3 regions of the Streptomyces sp. NBC_00289 genome follow, and region 3 is predicted to be linked to each of the others. Evidence: riboswitches for the same ligand, from Rfam matches in the RefSeq annotation. Region 3 holds a riboswitch; each other region holds the start of a gene.
The links. Region 3 has a riboswitch for cobalamin ahead of OG985_RS35035 (cobalamin biosynthesis protein). Riboswitches for the same ligand answer to the same signal wherever they lie in the genome.

Region 1: linked by a shared signal. The riboswitch ahead of OG985_RS06995 (CbtB-domain containing protein) and the one ahead of OG985_RS35035 (cobalamin biosynthesis protein) in region 3 are both predicted to bind cobalamin.
Region 2: linked by a shared signal. The riboswitch ahead of OG985_RS22870 (HoxN/HupN/NixA family nickel/cobalt transporter) and the one ahead of OG985_RS35035 (cobalamin biosynthesis protein) in region 3 are both predicted to bind cobalamin.

What each region holds. Positions count from the first base shown of each region.
Region 1 is NZ_CP108046.1:1,407,359-1,413,241, reverse strand. It holds gene OG985_RS07005 (cation:proton antiporter) at 1-978, shown strand, start outside; gene OG985_RS07000 (histidine phosphatase family protein) at 1,226-1,804, opposite strand; cobalamin riboswitch at 1,915-2,062, shown strand; gene OG985_RS06995 (CbtB-domain containing protein) at 2,101-2,322, shown strand; gene OG985_RS06990 (CbtA family protein) at 2,348-3,112, shown strand; gene OG985_RS06985 (acyltransferase family protein) at 3,623-4,786, shown strand; gene OG985_RS06980 (DUF1775 domain-containing protein) at 5,023-5,736, opposite strand; gene OG985_RS06975 (hypothetical protein) at 5,792-5,883, opposite strand, start outside.
Region 2 is NZ_CP108046.1:5,043,872-5,049,754, reverse strand. It holds gene OG985_RS22880 (hypothetical protein) at 1-751, opposite strand, end outside; gene OG985_RS22875 (nucleoside hydrolase) at 1,106-2,068, shown strand; gene OG985_RS22870 (HoxN/HupN/NixA family nickel/cobalt transporter) at 2,144-3,238, opposite strand; cobalamin riboswitch at 3,266-3,472, opposite strand; gene OG985_RS22865 (ArsR/SmtB family transcription factor) at 3,552-3,911, shown strand; gene OG985_RS22860 (LAETG motif-containing sortase-dependent surface protein) at 3,964-4,884, opposite strand; gene OG985_RS22855 (glycoside hydrolase family 13 protein) at 5,250-5,883, shown strand, end outside.
Region 3 is NZ_CP108046.1:7,745,006-7,750,888, forward strand. It holds gene cobN (cobaltochelatase subunit CobN) at 1-1,279, opposite strand, end outside; gene OG985_RS35030 (cobyric acid synthase) at 1,276-2,808, opposite strand; gene OG985_RS35035 (cobalamin biosynthesis protein) at 2,805-3,818, opposite strand; cobalamin riboswitch at 3,918-4,069, opposite strand; gene OG985_RS35040 (hypothetical protein) at 4,195-4,416, opposite strand; gene OG985_RS35045 (anion permease) at 4,451-5,689, opposite strand; gene OG985_RS35050 (class II aldolase/adducin family protein) at 5,874-5,883, shown strand, end outside.

The DNA of each region.
Region 1 (5,883 bases), 6.3 Mb from region 3:
CCGTTCTTCGAGACGCTGGTGCAGCTCATCATCGGCCTGCTGTTCATCTCCATCTCGGCCACGGTGACCCCGGAGTCCCTCGTGCCGGTGCTGCTCCCCACCGTCGTCCTGATCATCGTGCTGGTGGTGGTCGTCCGGCCGCTCGTCGCGCTGCTCGCCGGTATCGGGTCGGATCTCAGCGGGAGCGAGCGTGCCTTCGTCGGCTGGATGGCTCCCCGTGGCATCGTCGCCGCGTCGACCGCGACGACGTTCTCCGCCGGGCTCGCCTCGGCGGGACTGGACGACGCCGACAAGATCCTTCCCATCACGTTCCTGGTGATCGTCGGAACGGTCGTCGTCTACGCGCTGACCGCGAAGCCGGTGGCCGTCAGGCTGGGCGTCGTGCGGACCGTGCGGGACCGGCCCCTGCTGGTGGGTGGCGATCGCTGGGTCGTCGACCTCGCCCGTGCGCTGCGCGACGCCGGGATCGACGTGCTGATGTGGGCGGGGTCCGCGCGGGAGAGGGCCCTCGTCGAGGAGGCCGGACTCGAACTGGCCGCCGGGGAGCTGATGGCCGCGGCCACCGATCCCCAGGCGCGGTGGGAAGGAGTCACCTCGGTCTATCTCCTCACGGACGACGACGACTTCAACGCGCTGGCCTCCGTCGCCCTGCGGGACAGCGTCGACGGCCCGGTCCGCCGCATCAGCCCGCCCCGGGACAGCCGTGGGGTCGTCGCCCTCTACACCGCCGAGGACACCGTCCTCCGTCCCGAGCTCGCCCCGCACGCCCTCGCGGCCCGGCACGAACAGGGCGCCCGCTTCCGCGCACAGCCCGCCTCCGACCCGCGCCCGTCCGACGCACACGAGGTCGTCTTCGTCGTCCGGGGTGACGGCAGGCTGGTACCGGTCACCGAGGAGGGGCCGACCGCCACCGAGGAGGGCGACATACTGGTCCTCCTGACGCCCGCTCAGGTTCCGGGCGCGGGCCGGGCGCGCTGAACGCGGTGTGCGTGTCGGTGGGACAGCGCGCGGTCCGCGCGTGAAAGGGGGCTTCGGCCCCACGCCGGGACAGCTCGCACCGCGGGCCCTCGTGCGGTGCGCGCCGCAGACGATCGCCCGGACAGGTGCGCGGGTCGGCGCCGTAGGCCAGAGCGGCCGAACGGCGCCACGAGCGCACCGGCCACGGCCTAGGTGGCCGAGCGAGTGATCAGGTCGGGGGTGGCGGCTCTTCGGGCGGGCCGACGAGTCACGGCTCCAGTCTCCCGAGCGGCTGTCCGACCGTCAGGTTCCAGCGTCCGGAGCGCCCGCTGACCGTGGTCGCGGTCAGCGGTGGTACGTCGATGCGCCAGAACGCGGACTCGGGCGCCCCAAGGACGCGTACTCCCACAGCTCGTACGATCTCCGGCTCCACCACGGCGACGGTGCGGCCCGCGGCGTGTGCGGCTGTCTCCAGCCAGGCCGTCACGCGGTCGCAGAGCTCGCGTACCGATTCACCGCCGTGCGGCGCGGAGGCCGGGTCGGTCATCCAGACGGCGATCGCATCGGGTTCGTCCGCGCTGACCTCCTCGAGGGTGCGTCCCTGCCATCGGCCCACGCGGAGCCCTGCCAGTTCCGGCACCGGGGCGGCGTCAAGACCCAGTGCCGACGCGGTCTCCTCGCAGCGCACGGTGGGTGAGAACAGGGCGCGGTCAGGCGGTCGGAGGGTGTCTCCGGCCGACCGGGCACGCGCCGCTCCCGTCTCGTCGAGGGGGCAGCCGTCGTCGAAACGGGCCTCGCGCAGTGACCGGCTGACGGCGGGTGAGATCAACGTCACTCTGCTTGTCATGTGCCTGCTCTCATGGTCAACAACGCGGTCGCCGCACGGAATTCTCGCCATGGCGATACCGCCGACGCGCCCCCGGAGGTTCTACGCGCCCTTGGCCGCACCCTCGTGACGCGGTACGTTCTCGAGGATATCGACGACGGTACTGCGGAAGCCGGTGGGAGTCCGGCACGGTCGCGCCACTGTAAGTCCGGTACTGCCGCCCCGACACGGGACGGCGGGAGCGGGCGAGTCAGACCCGTGGCCGTCGTCTTGTGCACCACCGACATGGGACGCGAGTTCCCCCAGGAGGTCCTGCCATGGCGCAGTCCACCGTGCAGCCCAGCGCTGCCCCCACCGCCCTTCCCGCCAAGCTGCCGATCGGCGCGATCGCTCCGTGGGCGGTCTTCTTCGGCATCCTGATGCTGGTGCTGCTCTACTTCGTCGGCGCCGAGCAGGGCGCCACCTCCGTGGTGAGCGGTGAGAACGTGCACGAGTGGGTGCACGACGCCCGCCACCTCCTCGGCTTCCCCTGCCACTGACGGCCGAGCCGGAGCCTACGAGCCCATGAACTCCGTAACCGTCAGAAACCTCCTGGTCCGCGGCATGCTGGCGGGCCTCGCCGCCGGCCTGCTCGCCCTCGTCGTCGCCTACTTCCTGGGCGAGCCTCGCGTGGACTCGGCCATCGCCTACGAGGAGGCGCACTCCCACGAGCACGGCATGGAGGCCGTCAGCCGCACCATGCAGTCCACCGGTGGTCTGAGCACCGGTGTGCTGCTCTACGGCGTCGCGTTCGGCGGCATCGCCGCCCTCGCGTACTGCTTCGCGCTCGGCCGGATCGGCCGCTTCGGGCCGCGGGCGAGCGCGCTGCTCCTGGCCGCCGCCGGCCTGATCGCGGTCTACGTCGTGCCGTTCCTGAAGTACCCGGCCAACCCCCCGTCCGTCGGCGACCCGGACACCATCGGCAAGCGCACCACCCTGTACTTCCTGATGATGCTCCTCAGCGTCCTGCTGGCCGTCGCCACCGTGATCCTGGGCAAACGGCTCGCACCGCGGCTGGGCAACTGGAACGCGAGCCTTTCCGCCGGGGCGTTCTTCGTCCTCGCCGTCGGTCTCGCGTACGCCTTTCTCCCGGCCGTCAACGAAGTCCCCAACGACTTCTCGGCGAGCCTGCTCTGGCAGTTCCGTCTCGCGGCCCTCGCCATCCAACTGACCCTGTGGGCCTCCTTCGGGCTGGTCTTCGGGGTGCTCGCGGAACGCGTGCTGACACCCAAGCCCGCGGTCGCCGCGGCGGAGGGCGCCGGTACGCGAACCACCCCCGTACCGCACTGAGGCATCGCCCCGCCAGGGCGAACCCGACACCGCGATCCGGCCCCCGCACTTCCTGTGCGGGGCCGGATCGCTGTTTTCCGGACGGCCGTACGGAACGGTGCCGTCGCCGCCCGGCATTCACGGCGAGCGCACCGAGAGCCGGAAGCGCCGCACCAGGGGCGGGGTTTCGGGCCGTAACCCGCCGTCTCCCGGGTGGACGCGCGGCGGTTCGTGGCCGGGTGCTCCGGCCTCGGCGGATGCCGTGTCGGGCGGCACCGCAGGTGAACGGCGCGCGAACCGAGCCCGTGTGACGTGCGGATCGCTGGGTAGCAGGACGCTTTCGAGCGGCGCAGTCGGCGGTGGAAAGCGATCCTCTTCATGAGCAGGGCAGTGAACGTGCCAGTGACGGTCGGCGGCCGGGATGCGGAGGTGGACAAGAAAAGCCCAGGGCCTGCCCCCGAGTCGAAGGAGTCGTCGAGACGTGTGACACCCGGCGGGGGTTTCCCGTCGGCGGCCACACGCGGCGGCCGCGTGAGCGGGCTCGACGGTCTGAGGACCCTCGCGGTGGCGATGGTCCTCCTCTACCACGTGGAACCGGACCTGTTGCCGGGCGGATCGGTCGCGGTGGACGTCTTCTTCACCATCAGCGGATTCGTCATCACCCGGCTGCTCGTCGCCGAACACGCCCGGACCGGCGGCATCGACCTGCGCAGCTTCTACCGGCGGCGATGGCTGCGACTCGTCCCCGCCCTGCTGGCGGTGTGCGCGGCCTGCGTGGCGCTGTCGCTGACCACCTCGCTGTGGGCGTTCGACGGCGCCTCGGCGGCCGCCGGACTCGCGGCGCTGTTCGTGGTGAACATCGTGCGTGCCGGGGATGCCGGGGTCTACTCCGACGTGACCGGACCGCTGGCGCACACCTGGTCGCTGAGCGTGGAGGAGCAGTTCTACCTGCTGTGGCCGCTGGCCCTGTTGTTCCTGTTGCGGTGGTTCCGGGCCCGCGCGGTGCTGGTGTGCACGGCGGTCCTGTGCGCCCTGCCGGTGCTGTGGCGGTACGCACTGTGGAACCCCGACGCGGCGCACCGCATATACAACGGCACGGACGCCCGCGCCGACCAGTTGCTCGCCGGTGCCCTGGTGGCTTTGGTCCTGGCCCGGCTGCGTGCCGACGACCCCCGGCTGGAAAGCCTGCGCACGTGGACCGGCCGGCTGGCCCTGCCGGCACTCGCGCTGTTGTGCCTCACCGCCTGGAAGGTTCCGGTCACCGCCGACGAGGGCCGATGGACCGCCGCCTGGTACACCGCCGGATTCCTGGCGGTCGCGGCGGTGTCCGCCACGCTCGTCGCGGGACTCGAACTGTGCCCGGGCGGATGGCTGTCACGGATGCTGTCGATGGCGCCGCTGGCCTGGGCGGGCCGTAACCTCAGTTACGGCATGTACTTGTGGCACTACCCGGTCGTGCGCCTGCTCGCCTCGCTGGGTGTGCGGGAGGGGCGGCTGTCGGTCACGGTGGTGCTGACCACCGTCATGGCCCTGCTGTCGTACGTCGTCGTCGAGGCGCCGCTCCAGCGCCGGGGCCGACGCGTCCGCCGCCCGACGGCCGCACGAGCCGCCACGACGATCACCTCGACGCCGTCACCGCCACCCGCGCCCAGTGCCAACGCGGTGGCCGCGGAGGCGTGCGCCAAGAGCGCGTAGCGGGCGATGTGTTGCCTTCCGGGCCCGGGGGGCCGAGGTCCGGGGGCGGGGCAGGGGGGTCGGCCGCCGGTGGCTGGTGGCCGGCAGAGGGCGGCCCTCCCGGAGCGGTCGTCGCCGAGGACGTCGACTGCGGCGGCTGGTGAGGGAGGCCCTCGGCCGTGCCGCGCCGATCACCCGGCGGGCGAAGAGCACCGCACGAACGAGGGGCGACGACCGGCCGAGGGCCTCGGTGCCTGCTACTGCTGGGCGCCGGCCCTGCGCCGTACGAGATAGAGGGCGCCGCCTGCCACGACCACCACCGCGGCACCGATGCCGATCCAGGCACCGGCCGACATGCCGTCGTCGTCCTTCTCCTCGGCCCGGGCCGCGGGGGAGGCCGAGGGCTCGGTCTCCTCGGGCGTGGGCGCCGCGGACGCCGACTCGCTCGCACCGGGAGAGGGGCTGACCGGCTTCGCCCCGGGGGCGGCGGCCTTCAACTTGAGGACGGGCGCCGGGTTCTCGCCGTCCTCGTCCAGACCGATCCAGCGGTCGACGCGGTCGTCGCTGTAGGTCTGCAGAGTCTTGAACGTGAGCTCCTTCGCGTCGGGAAGCTGCTTGACGACGATCGAGTACTCGGCGTTCACGCCGGCCTTGAGCTCCGGACCCCCGACGGTGTAGCCGTCGTCGCCGGCCGTGAACTTCCAACCCTTCGGCCCCTCGCCGTACGTCACGTCGGCGGGAGCGATGCCCTCGGGCAGGACCACACGGACCTTGACGACTCCGGCAGTGTCGGACTCCGACTCGGCGTCGAAGCTGATCTCGACGTTCTCGGCGAGGGCCTGGGCCTTGCCGGCCTCGACCTCCACGTGGGCGGAGGCCGGTCCTGCGGTCAGTAGGACGGCGATCGCGCTCGCCGCGGTCACGAGGGTCAGACGGCGGGCGGTACGGTGCGATGTACGGGCGTACGACATGGGTTTCTCCAGGCATGGGGGCGCCGAGGACGGCTCAACAGCCTTCCTGGCGAGGTCAGATGGCGTGAGAGAACCGCGCCCGGGGAGGACCCCGCCGAACCACTACGTCTGTGAGGACCGCCTCCTTGAAGGGCGGTCGGTCAAGCC
Region 2 (5,883 bases), 2.7 Mb from region 3:
CCGTCAGGCGCTGGGTGCCCAGCTGTACGACCGCTGCCGTGACCTCCTGCGACACGGTGCCGAGGCCCCCGTTGGTGAGGACGATCGCGTCGTCGCCGACGCGGACGGCGGCCAGGTCCAGGGTGAGCGCGGTGGGCTCGCCGTCGGCGTTCTCGCCGGCCAGCGTGATCCGCAGGCCCTCCCGGGCGTCCCCGACCGGCGGCAGCGCCGCCTCGGTCACCTGCCCGCCCTGTACGGCACCCCCGGCGGTCGCGGCCGTGAACCGGCCGCACTTCTGCGGCAGCGACCGCAGCCAGGCCAGGGTGCGGTCCACGTCCGCCGGGTCGTGGGCGATGACCTGGTAGCGCAGCTGGGCCTCGTCCATGCCGTCGTCGAGACCGGCGACCGCGCGGATCGGGTTGCGCGGGCCGAACAGATCCTCGGTGTAGACCGCCTCGAGCAGCCGCCCGCAGTCGGGGTTGTCGGCCGTCGCCTTGAGCAGGGTGTCCCGCCAGGTCGCGGCGCCCTGTGTCGGAGTCCAGGGCTCCCCCAGGTCGGCCGGAGTGATCAGCGCGGCCTCCGCCTGGGCCGAGGTGAGCGCGGTGCCAGGGCTGGGGGAGGGTGAGGCGGCGGGGGCGGACCGGCCGGTCGTGGCGGAGGCGCGGGGCGCAGTCCGGTCGGGGCCGCCCGGCGAACAGGCGGTGAGACTCGGCGCTCCGGCGAGGCAGAGCGCCGAGGCGCACACGAGGAGGCGGGCCGGGGGACGGGTCATCGAGGGGCCTCCTGCGCGCGGCCAAGATCCAGTACGTGCTCCCACAGCACCACCACGCCGATCACCCCACCAGCGAGACGGTCCGTCCGGGTTACCACCGCCACCCCGGACAGCCGAAAGACGACCCTCGCGCGTGCGCCGCCGTGCTGTCGGTGCCGCCCTCGCGTCGGTGCGGGCCTCGCGTCGGTGCGGGCCTCGCGTCGGTGCCGCCCTCGGGCCCGCACCGGCCTCCCGCCCGCACCGCCTCGCGCGCCCCCCGCCGTGCCCATGGGTGGCCGGGAACCGCAGCAGGCTGCGTAGGGTCGGTTCCGTAGTACCCCGTGCCGAGTCGGTCGTAGGAACAGGAGCTCCAGCGTGAACGGTCAGCCCATCCCGGTGATCATCGACTGTGACACCGGTGTCGACGACGCCCTCGCCCTGCTGTTCGCCGTCCGCCACCCCGGCCTTGACCTGCGCGCGATCACCTGCGTGGCCGGGAACACGGACGTGGACGGGGTCGTCCGCAACACCCTGACCGTGCTGGAGCAGGCCGGAGCGCCCGGCATCCCGGTCGCGCGAGGTGCCGAGCGGCCGCTGATCGAGCCCGTGCGGACGGCCCGGCACGTGCACGGGCAGGACGGGATGGGCGACCTCGGGCTGCCCGCGCCGACCCGCGTTCCGGTCGACGTGGACGCGGTGACGCTGCTGCGCCGCGAGATCCTCGCCTCCCCGCGCCCGGTGACCCTCATCCCGACGGCACCGCTGACGAACATTGCGCTGCTCCTGCGCACGCACCCGGAGGTGGTGCGCAACATCGAGCGGATCGTGTTCATGGGCGGCGCGGTGGCGACCGGGAACGCCACGCCGGTCGCCGAGTTCAACGTGTGGCACGACCCGGAGGCGGCGGCCGTCCTGCTCACCGCGGGCGTGCCGATCACCATGTACGGCCTCGACGTGTTCAAGCAGGTCCTGGTCCCGGCCGCGGACGTGGAGCGGCTGCGCGCGAGCGGGGACCCCCGTCTGCGGCTGGCCGGTGAACTGCTCGCCCACCGCGACCCGGCCACCTCCGGCGACCCCACCCCCACGGGCGGCCTCGGTGACGCGGGCGCGGTCTGCGCGGTCGTCGACCCGGAGGGGCTGACCACCGAACGCCTGCCGGTCGAGGTGTCCCTGGCCCCGGGCCCGACCCGCGGCCAGACCGTCGTCGACCGCCGCCCGCGCCCCGGCGAGTCCGAGATCCACGAGGGCGTACGGGAACAGGCCCTGGTGGACGTCGGCCTGGGCGTGGACGCGGAGCGGTACGTGAAGCTGTGGCTGACGACGGTCGAGGGCGTCTGAGGAAGCCGCTGGAAGGCTGTCGCGGCGGAGAGCCGGCGGAGAACCGGGGAGACCCGGGGAGTCCCGGCAGCTGTCCTAGCGACTGTCCGCCGGCCGCACCGCCCAGCGCTGTTCCACCTTGGCGACCTTCCAGTACGTCACCGCCGCCGCCCACACCACCACGAACAGGCCGACGATGACGTAGCCGACGTTGTCCAGGTCGAGGCCGGCGACCCAGCCGCTGAGGTCGTCGCTCAGGTCGAGCTTCTCGTGCAGGACGCCGACCAGTTCGATGGTGCCGATGAAGAAGGCGACGGCGATGGACAGCCCGGTGATGGTGAGGTTGTAGAAGACCTTGCGGACGGGGTTGGAGAAGGCCCACTGGTAGGCGAAGTTCATGAAGGTGCCGTCGAGGGTGTCGAACAGGCTCATGCCGGCGGCGAACAGCAGCGGCAGGCACAGGATCGCGTACCAGGGCAGCCCGGCCGCCGCGCCCGAGCCGGCCATCACCATCAGCGTGACCTCGGTGGCGGTGTCGAAGCCGAGGCCGAAGAGGAAGCCGAGCGGGTACATCTGGCCGGGGCGGCTGATGGACCGGGTGAGCCGGCCCAGGATCCGGTTCATGAACCCCCGGGAGTCCAGGTGCTGTTCGAGCTCCCGCTCGTCGTAGGTGCCCGCGCGCATCGCCTTGAAGACCTTCAGGATGCCGAGCAGGGCGACCAGGTTGAGGGCGGCGATGAGGTAGAGGAACGTCCCCGAGATCGTCGTACCCATGAAGCCGAGGGTCTGGTGGGTGCGCGAGCCCTCGTTCATGACAAGGCCGGCCAGTCGGGTGCCGCCGGCGATCAGCGCGGCGAGCAGGACCACCACGCTGGAGTGGCCGAGCGCGAACCAGAAGCCCACCGAGACCGGCCGTTTGCCGTCGGCCATCAGCTTGCGGGTGGTGTTGTCGATGGCGGCGATGTGGTCGGCGTCGAAGGCGTGCCGCATGCCCAGCGTGTAGGCGGTGACGCCGAGTCCGACGCCGAAGGCCCTGGTGCCGACCTCGTAGTGCTCGGGGACGACGAGCAGGAAGAGGATGCCGAAGGCGACGACGTGCAGGGCGGCGACGGCCGCCAGCAGGCCGGCGGTCTTGACGGTGTCCTCCCGGCGCCACGTGAAGGACGCCGGGGCGGGTTCGGGCAGGGTCATGCGGTCACGCTCCAGCACCTCGTGGATCACTTCGTGAGATGCCGTGGCCGGTCTCCTGGCTTACGGGTCGTACGCCGCCGGCCCGCCTTCCCGGTCACCCTGCGGCGACCAGTGGCTGTCCCTCGCGGGACGGTGGGCCGGAAACTCCCCGATCACAGTGGCGAGGGCCGCTCCGGCATGGACCCCTGAGGGGTCGTCACCGGCTTCCCGAGCACCACGGCCCGACCACCGTAGGGCGGCGGGCGGTCCACTGCATAGCTGCGCACCTGCGCAGGTATGGAAGATCACACAGTGCGCCTGCGAGGATGGCGGTATGCATCTCGTCCCGGCCGACCGCGCGGACCGGCGCACCATCGACGGTCACCGCGTGTGTGACGCCGTCGCCGCCATCGGCGACCCCGCGCATGTCCGCACCTGGGCCGACCGCTTCGCCCTGCTCGGCGAGCCCCGGCGGCTGGCCCTGCTGCTGGCCCTGCACCGCACCGGACCGCTGGCCGTGTCCGACCTGGCGATCGCGACCGGGACGAACGACCCCGCCGTCTCGCAGGCGCTCAGGCTGCTGCGGGCGGCCGGGGTCGTCGAGGGGGAGAGGGAGGGACGGGTGGTGCGCTACAGGCTGGTCGACGAAACCGTCGCCGCCCTGCTCGAGCCTCTCGGTCCTTCCGACGGGTGAGGCTCGGCCCCCGGTGTGTGTTCCAGGGGGCGGAGGCCGCCCCCTGGAAGGGTCACGCGCGCGTGCTCCGGCGCCGGCGGGTGGCCACCACGAGGCCCGCGCCGCCGGCCAGCAGCACCGCCGCCCCGATCGCGATCGGCCCCGTGCTGCCGTTCGCGCCGGTCTCGGCGAGGTCGTCACCGCCGCCGTTCGGCGTGGTGGCCGGCGCGGTGGTGGACTCGGAGGCGGCCGGAGTCGGGGTCCCGGTCTCGGTCGACGGCGTCTCGCTCGCCGGCGGCGTGGACTCCTCCGCCGGCTGGGAGGGCTCGGAGGACTCCGGGGCCGTCGGGGTGGACGGCGTCTCGGGCGGAGCCGTCGTGCAGTCCTTCGTGCCGCCGTTCCAGGCCGCGATCAGCTTGTCCTTGATGACCGGGCGGTCCGGGCCCTTGGGCAGGTCGCCGTGCTCGAAGCCGTCCTTCGCGTCGAGCTTGCCGTCGAACCTGACCGCACCCCGGTAGAGGTCGATCTGCGCGTAGCAGCCCGCGTCCGGCACGGCGATGTCCAGGGACTCGGTCTGGCCCGGCTTGACCGTCACGGTGTCGAAGTCGACGAAGACCTGCTCGCCGGAGGTGCGGAAGCTGGACCCGTGGGCGAGGTAGGAGGCCAGGGAGGCGGTGCAGGTGGTGGCGTCGCCGGCGGTGCGGACCTTGACGTGGACCTTGCCGTCGTCGGTGGGCCGCAGGTTCTGGTCGTCCACCTTCACCGAGTCGTAGAAGTCGGTGCCGTCGAGCGAGAACTGGCAGCGGTCGGTCTCCGTGACCGTGCCCGCCCCCGATCCGGGCTGGTAGCCGTCGGCGGACTTCCAGCCGTCGCCGCCGGGCGTACCGGTGGCGAAGGCGCCGGAGGCGGCGGCGACGGAGGCGGTACAGAGGGCGAGCGTCGCGACGCCCGTCCCCAGCAGGCGGCGCACGGTGACACGTCTCGCTATGGACATGCGTATCCCATCTTGGCGTGTGCGGGGGGTGAGTAACCCGAAGAAACACTGGGCCCATTGGTCACATGCGCCACAGCGTGCGCACATCGTGGATCTCCTGGCTCAGGGCTGTCAACCTGCGGCGATACAAAGGTGGTTGAGCCAGTCATTACAATTCCCCCACACAGGGAATACCTCCCTCCGGACCGCGCGGAGACAGGCTGGATGTTCACTTTTCCGGCCAAGTGGACAGGGTTCTCCTTACCGCCCACAAAGCACCCGCCCGCACAGCACCGCCCACAAAGCACCCGCCCGCGCAGCACCCGCCCACAAAGCAGGCACCCGCTCGCAACGCACCCGCCCGTACACACCGCGGAGGAGCACGCGTGACCGTTCGCACCACGCCCGACCTCTCCAGCAAGGACCCCGACTGGTGGCGGCAGGCCGTCGTCTACCAGGTCTACCCCCGCAGCTTCGCCGACGCCGACGGCGACGGGCTCGGCGACATCCGCGGTGTCACCGGGCGCCTGAGCCACCTCGCCGCGCTCGGCGTCGACGCCCTGTGGCTCAGCCCCTTCTACCCCTCGGAACTCGCCGACGGCGGCTACGACGTCGCCGACCACCGCGACGTCGACCCGCGCCTGGGCACCCTCGACGACTTCGACGCCATGGCGACCGAGGCCCACCGGCTGGGCCTGAAGGTGATCGTCGACCTGGTGCCGAACCACACCTCGCACCAGCACGTCTGGTTCCAGGAGGCCCTGCGGGCCGGACCCGGCTCCGCCGCCCGCGACCGCTACGTCTTCCGCGACGGCCGCGGCACCCACGGCGCACTGCCGCCCACCGACTGGCAGTCCGTGTTCGGCGGCAGCGCCTGGCGACGAGTGCCGGACGGCCAGTGGTACCTGCATCTGTTCGCACCCCAGCAGCCCGACCTGAACTGGGACAACGAGGAGATCCGCGCCGACTTCCGGACCACCCTGCGCTTCTGGTCCGACCGCGGGGTCGACGGCTTCCGCG
Region 3 (5,883 bases):
CGCGCAGCGCGGGGTCGAGCTGGTCGAACCAGGCCCGGTAGTCGGCGAGCGGCACGCGCGCGGGAGCGGCGGCGAGCTGCTCCTCGGTGAGCCATTCGACGTCGTGGCCACCGGCGTTGATGAGCCGGTGGATCAGTTCGTCGCCGTTGTCCGGGTGCCCCTCGACGAGGTACCCGGCGTCGCGCAGCGCGTCCAGCACCCGCACCGCCGAGGCGGGCGTGTCGAGCCCCACCGCGTTGCCGACCCGCGAGTGCTTGGTCGGGTAGGCGGTGAAGACGAGCGCGAGCTTCTTCTCCGCGTTCGGCTTGTGCCGCAACCGGGCATGCCGTACGGCGATTCCGGCGACCCGCGCGGCCCGCTCGGGGTCGGCGACGTACACCGGCACCTCGTCCGGTCCCTGCTCCTTGAACGAGAACGGCACCGTGATGAGCCGCCCGTCGAACTCCGGGATCGCGACCTGCATCGCCGCGTCCATGGGGGACAGGGCGGCGTCGGAGTCCTGCCAGGCGCTCCTCGACGAGGTGAGACACAGACCCTGGAGAACGGGCACGTCGAGGTCGGCGAGGGCCCCGATGTCCCAGGCCTCCTCGTCGCCACCGGCCGAGGCCTGCGAGGCGTGCGTGCCGCCGGCGGCGAGGACGGTGGCGACCAGGGTGTCGGCCCGCCCGAGGATCTCGTACAGCCCGGCGTCCGCGCCGCGCAGCGAACCGCAGTACACGGCGAGGGCGTTGGCGCCCCGCGCCTCGATCGCCTCGCACAGCGTGTCCACGAAGCCGGTGTTGCCGCTGAGCTGGTGGGCCCGGTAGAAGAGCACGCCGACGGTGGGACGGCCCTCGACGTACGAGCGCTCCCCGTGCACCCCGAACTCGGGCATCTTCCGCGGCTCGTCGAACCCCTCACCGGTCAGCAGTACGGTGTCGGAGAGGAAGCGGGTGAGCTCCGTCAGGTTCTCCGGGCCGCCCTCGACGAGATAGCGCAGCGCCTCGGCCACGACACCGGCCGGCACGGACGACTCGGCCATCAACTCGGCGTCCGGGACGGTCTCCCCGCCGAGCAGCACGGTCGGGACGCCGGACGCCCTGAGCGCGGCCAGCCCGTCCTCCCAGGCCCGCTTGCCGCCGAGCAGCCGTACGACGGCGACGTCCGCGCCCGCGATCAGCGCGGGCAGCTCCTCCGCGACGTCGATCCGGGTCGGATTGCCGATCCGGTACGGGGCGCCGGAGGCACGCGCCGCCAGCAGATCCGTGTCGGCGGTCGACAACAACAACACTGTGCTCATGCGGGCGCTCCCGGTGGAATGAAAGGCAGTCCTTGCGGCGCGCCGGACTCGATGAGCCGCCACAGCGCGTCCGTGTCCGCGTGCTGTTCGATCAGGTCGCCGAGCCGGTCGAGCTGCTCCTCGCGCAGCGCGGCGAACGAGGTGTCGGCGGCCGGTACGAACCGGCGGCCCGCGGCGGCCGCCACCTCGCGCAGGAAGGCACGCCGGAAACCGTCCGACTCCAGGGAGCCGTGCCAGTGCGTGCCCCAGACCTGGCCGACCCGGCAACCGTCCAGGCCGTGCCCCTCGCCGTCGGAGATGAACGCGTCTCCGCCCATGACGTCGGCGACCCCGTGGTGGATCTCGTACCCCTCGACGTGTTCGCCGAGGGCCTCGCCGACGGGCCGGGTGAGGGTCTTCTCGCGGGCGAACCGCACCCGGACGGGCAGCAGTCCGAGTCCCGTCACCCGCCCCCGCCGGCTCTCGACCTCGTCCTCGATGCGCTCACCGAGCAGCTGGTAGCCACCGCAGATGCCGAGCACCGGCCGGCCCTCGGCGGCGCGCCGCGCGAGCGCGCCGGCCAGGCCCCGCTCCCGCAGCCACTCCAGCGCGCGGACCGTGCCCCGGGTGCCCGGGACCACCACGAGGTCGGCGTCCGCCAGTTCCTCGGGCCGGTCCACGAACCGCACCACGACACCCGGTTCGGCGGCCAGCGCGTCCACGTCGGTGAAGTTGGACATGAGGGGGACCGCGCAGACGGCGACGCGCAGGACGTCCTCGCCGACGGGTGGGGCGGTGGCCGACTCGCGGACCGTCCCGCGCAACGAGATGCGCAGCCCGTCCTCCTCGTCGATGCCGAGCCCGTGCCGGAAGGGCAGCACGCCGTAGGTCCGCCGTCCGGTGAGCCCGTGCAGCATGTCGAGGCCCGGCTCCAGCAGCGAGACGTCCCCCCGGAACTTGTTGACGAGGAACCCGGCGACGAGCTCCTGGTCCTCGGGGGACAGCAGGGCGACCGTGCCGAAGAAGGAGGCGAACACGCCCCCGCGGTCGATGTCGCCGACGACGAGCACGGGCAGCCGCGCGCCCCGCGCGATGCCCATGTTCACGATGTCGGTGCGCCGCAGATTGATCTCCGCGGGACTGCCGGCCCCCTCACAGATCACCGCGTCATACGTGCCCCGCAACTCGGCGAGACAGTCGAGCACGGTCCCCAGCAGTTGCCGCTGCCGCCCTCCGTGGTAGCCGCGGGCACTCAACTCGCCCACGGGCCGCCCCATGAGCACGACCTGACTGCTCTGTTCGCCGCCCGGCTTGAGCAGGACGGGATTCATCTGCACCGTCGGCTCGACGCGGCACGCCTGCGCCTGCATGGCCTGCGCACGGCCGATCTCGGCGCCCTCCCGCGTCACGAACGAGTTGAGGGACATGTTCTGCGCCTTGAACGGCGCGACCTTGACCCCCTGCCGGACCAGCCAGCGGCAGATCCCGGCGGTGACGACGCTCTTGCCGGCGTCGGAGGTGGTGCCGGCGACCAGGAGACCACCGTTCATGACGTACGCCCCTTCACGATCCGCGTGGCAGAGATCCGCGTGACAGATGTCCGCGTGACAGATGTCCGCCTGACGAGCAGTCGCGTGGCGGCGATCCGCGCGGCGACGGTGACGCCGAGCGCGAGAACACCGACGCGCCGGGAGAGCCGCGCGGCCCGTTCGATGTCCCGTACCCGCACGGCACGCCCCGCCTGGTTCAGCACCGGCCGCCGCTCCACCCGCCCCCCGTACGACAGGGTCCCGCCCAGCCGCACCCCGAGTGCCCCCGCGAACGAGGCCTCCACGGGACCGGCGTTGGGGCTCGGGTGCTTCCCGGCGTCGGCACGCCAGGCCTGTACGGCACCCCGCGGGTCCCCTCCGCCGACGGCGGCCAGGACGGCGGTCAGCCGTGCTCCCGGCCACCCCGCGAGGTCGTCGAGCCGGGCGGAGGCCCATCCGTAGCGCAGGTATCTGGGCGACCGGTGCCCGACCATCGCGTCGAGGGTGTTCACGGCCCGGAACCCGACGAGACCGGGCACACCGCCCAACGCGCCCCACACCAGCGCCCCCACGACCGCGTCCGAGGTGTTCTCGGCGACGGACTCGACCACGGCCCGGGCGATCCCGTCCGCGTCGAGGGCCTGCGGATCGCGCCCGCACAGATGCGGCAGCCGCGCCCGCGCGGCCTCGACGTCCCCGGCCTCCAGGGCCCGGCCGACGGCCCGCGCCTCGCGCTGGAGGCTGGTCGCGCCCACCACGGCCCAGGTCGCGGCGGCGGTCAGCGCGACGGAGGCGGTACGGGACGGTCGTACGAGCGAAGTGGCGGCGGCGGCCAGGGAGACGGCGCTTCCGGCGCAGACGGCGGTGTGCAGCACGCCGTGGCCCCGGTGGTCCCGCCACAGCAGGCGTTCCACGGCACCGGCGGCCCGGCCGAACGCGGCGACCGGATGTCCGCGGCGCGGATCACCGAGGACCAGGTCGGCGAGGAGGCCGGCGGCGGCGCCGTACGCGAAGACGCGATCGGCACGCATCGGCTCAGCCGGCCGAGGGGTCGGGCAGAGCGCCGGCGGTGAACCTCGAACGGCAGCCGAGCATGGCTATGTGTCCTCACTCAGGGTGTCCACGCCCTGGTTCGACGAGACCGGCGGTGAGAGTTCCTGGCTCCCGGGGCTTTCTACCCCGGTCACAGTGGCGGGACCGCGCCGGATTCACACCGGCTTCCTCTCTTGCCGCCGTACATGGCCCCGGCAGTCCACCACGGTCCCCGAAGGGCCGTCAACTTGCTGTTGACCTGCGAAGGGAGAGTGTGCTGAGGCCCACACACGCGCGGTCACAGGCGCCACAGAGAAGTGGGGTGCGGGACGGCGATCCGTCCCGCACCCCACTCGGTGTCCTGGTGGCGGCAGGTCAGGCGATGATCAGCGAGATGCCGTACGCCACCGCCGCGGCGCAGGCCGCGAAGCACACGTACGCGCCGGTGACCGCGAGCACGGCGGAGTCTCCCTGGGCCGCCGCGCGTTCGCGACGGGAGAGACCGGTGACGCCGAGGGTGAACAGGGCCACGAGGGCCACGGTGATCACGAGGCTGACCCCGAAGACGGAGCCGAGAGCTGCCCAGTCGATCTTCATGTTGCTGCTTCCTTCGTAACCGGGGGCGCGGGGCTCAGACGGTGGTGGTGGCCGGCGGGACCACCGGGTCGGCGGCCGGGGCGGGGATCGTGGCCGTGAGGTCCTCGGCGACGGTGCCCACGGGCGGCGGGGTCACGACGGCGATCGCCGTGGTCACCACGCCGGCCGGCTCCTCGGGGTCGTTGACGTTGCTGTGGTCGATGACCTCGCGCCGGGAGATCTTCCAGATGGCGGCGCTGGAGGCGATCAGGAAGACGGCGACGACCGCGGTGCCCCAGTCGCCGAGGTCCGTCACGGACTCGGCGAGAGCGCCGACCAGGGCCGCGGCCGGGAGGGTGAGGCCCCAGGCGACGAACATCCGGGTGGCCGTCGACCAGCGGACGACGCCGCCCTTGCGTCCCAGGCCCGCGCCCATCACCGAACCGGAGACGGAGTGCGTGGTGGACAGGGAGAAGCCGAGGTGGGAGGAGGCCAGGATGACCGTGGCCGCGCTGGTCTGGGCGGCGAAGCCCTGCTGCGGCTGGAGGTCGGTGAGGCCCTTGCCCATGGTGCGGATGATGCGCCAGCCGCCGAGGTAGGTGCCGAGCGCGATGGCGAGGCCCGCGGAGAGGATGACCCAGGTGGGCGGGTCGGAGTCGGGGGCGACGGCGCCGCCGGCGACCAGGGCGAGGGTGATGATGCCCATCGTCTTCTGCGCGTCGTTGGTGCCGTGGGCCAGGGAGACCAGGCCGGCGGAGGCGATCTGGCCGGTGCGGTAGCCCTTCGCGGCGGCCTTGCCGTCGGCCTTCCTGCCGAGTGTGTACGACAGGCGCGTGGCGAGGAACGCGGCGACGCCCGCGACGATCGGGGCCGCGACCGCGGGGATCAGCACCTTGGTGACCAGTGCGTCACCGTGCACCGCGCCGAACCCCGCCGAGGCGATGGTGGCGCCGATCAGGCCGCCCATGAGGGCGTGCGAGGAACTGGAGGGGAGTCCGACCAGCCAGGTCAGCAGGTTCCAGAGGATCGCGCCGACCAGGGCGGCGAATATGACCTCGGGACGTATGCCGGACTCGTCGACGAGTCCCTTGGAGATCGTGTTGGCGACCTCCACGGAAAGGAAGGCACCCACAAGGTTGAGCGCGGCGGACATCGCCACCGCGACCTTGGGCTTGAGCGCACCGGTCGAGATGGTCGTGGCCATCGCGTTGGCGGTGTCGTGAAAACCGTTCGTGAAATCGAACGCAAGTGCGGTTATTACCACAATCGCGAGGATCAGCGAGAAGTTTTCCATTTACCCAGGCAATCGTTCGAGGTCATTGGCTGGATGACCGTAGGCAATCTGGGTGAACGGAAGATGAACTGAGGCAGGCTGCACGGTGTCTGGAAGGGGCGGTTGTCGTTGCGTCGCTCCCGGGCGGCCCGGCGGCGCGTGATGACGGGCCGCGGGGCGGCGCCCGGCCTGGCAGGATCGCCGCATGGCTGAGC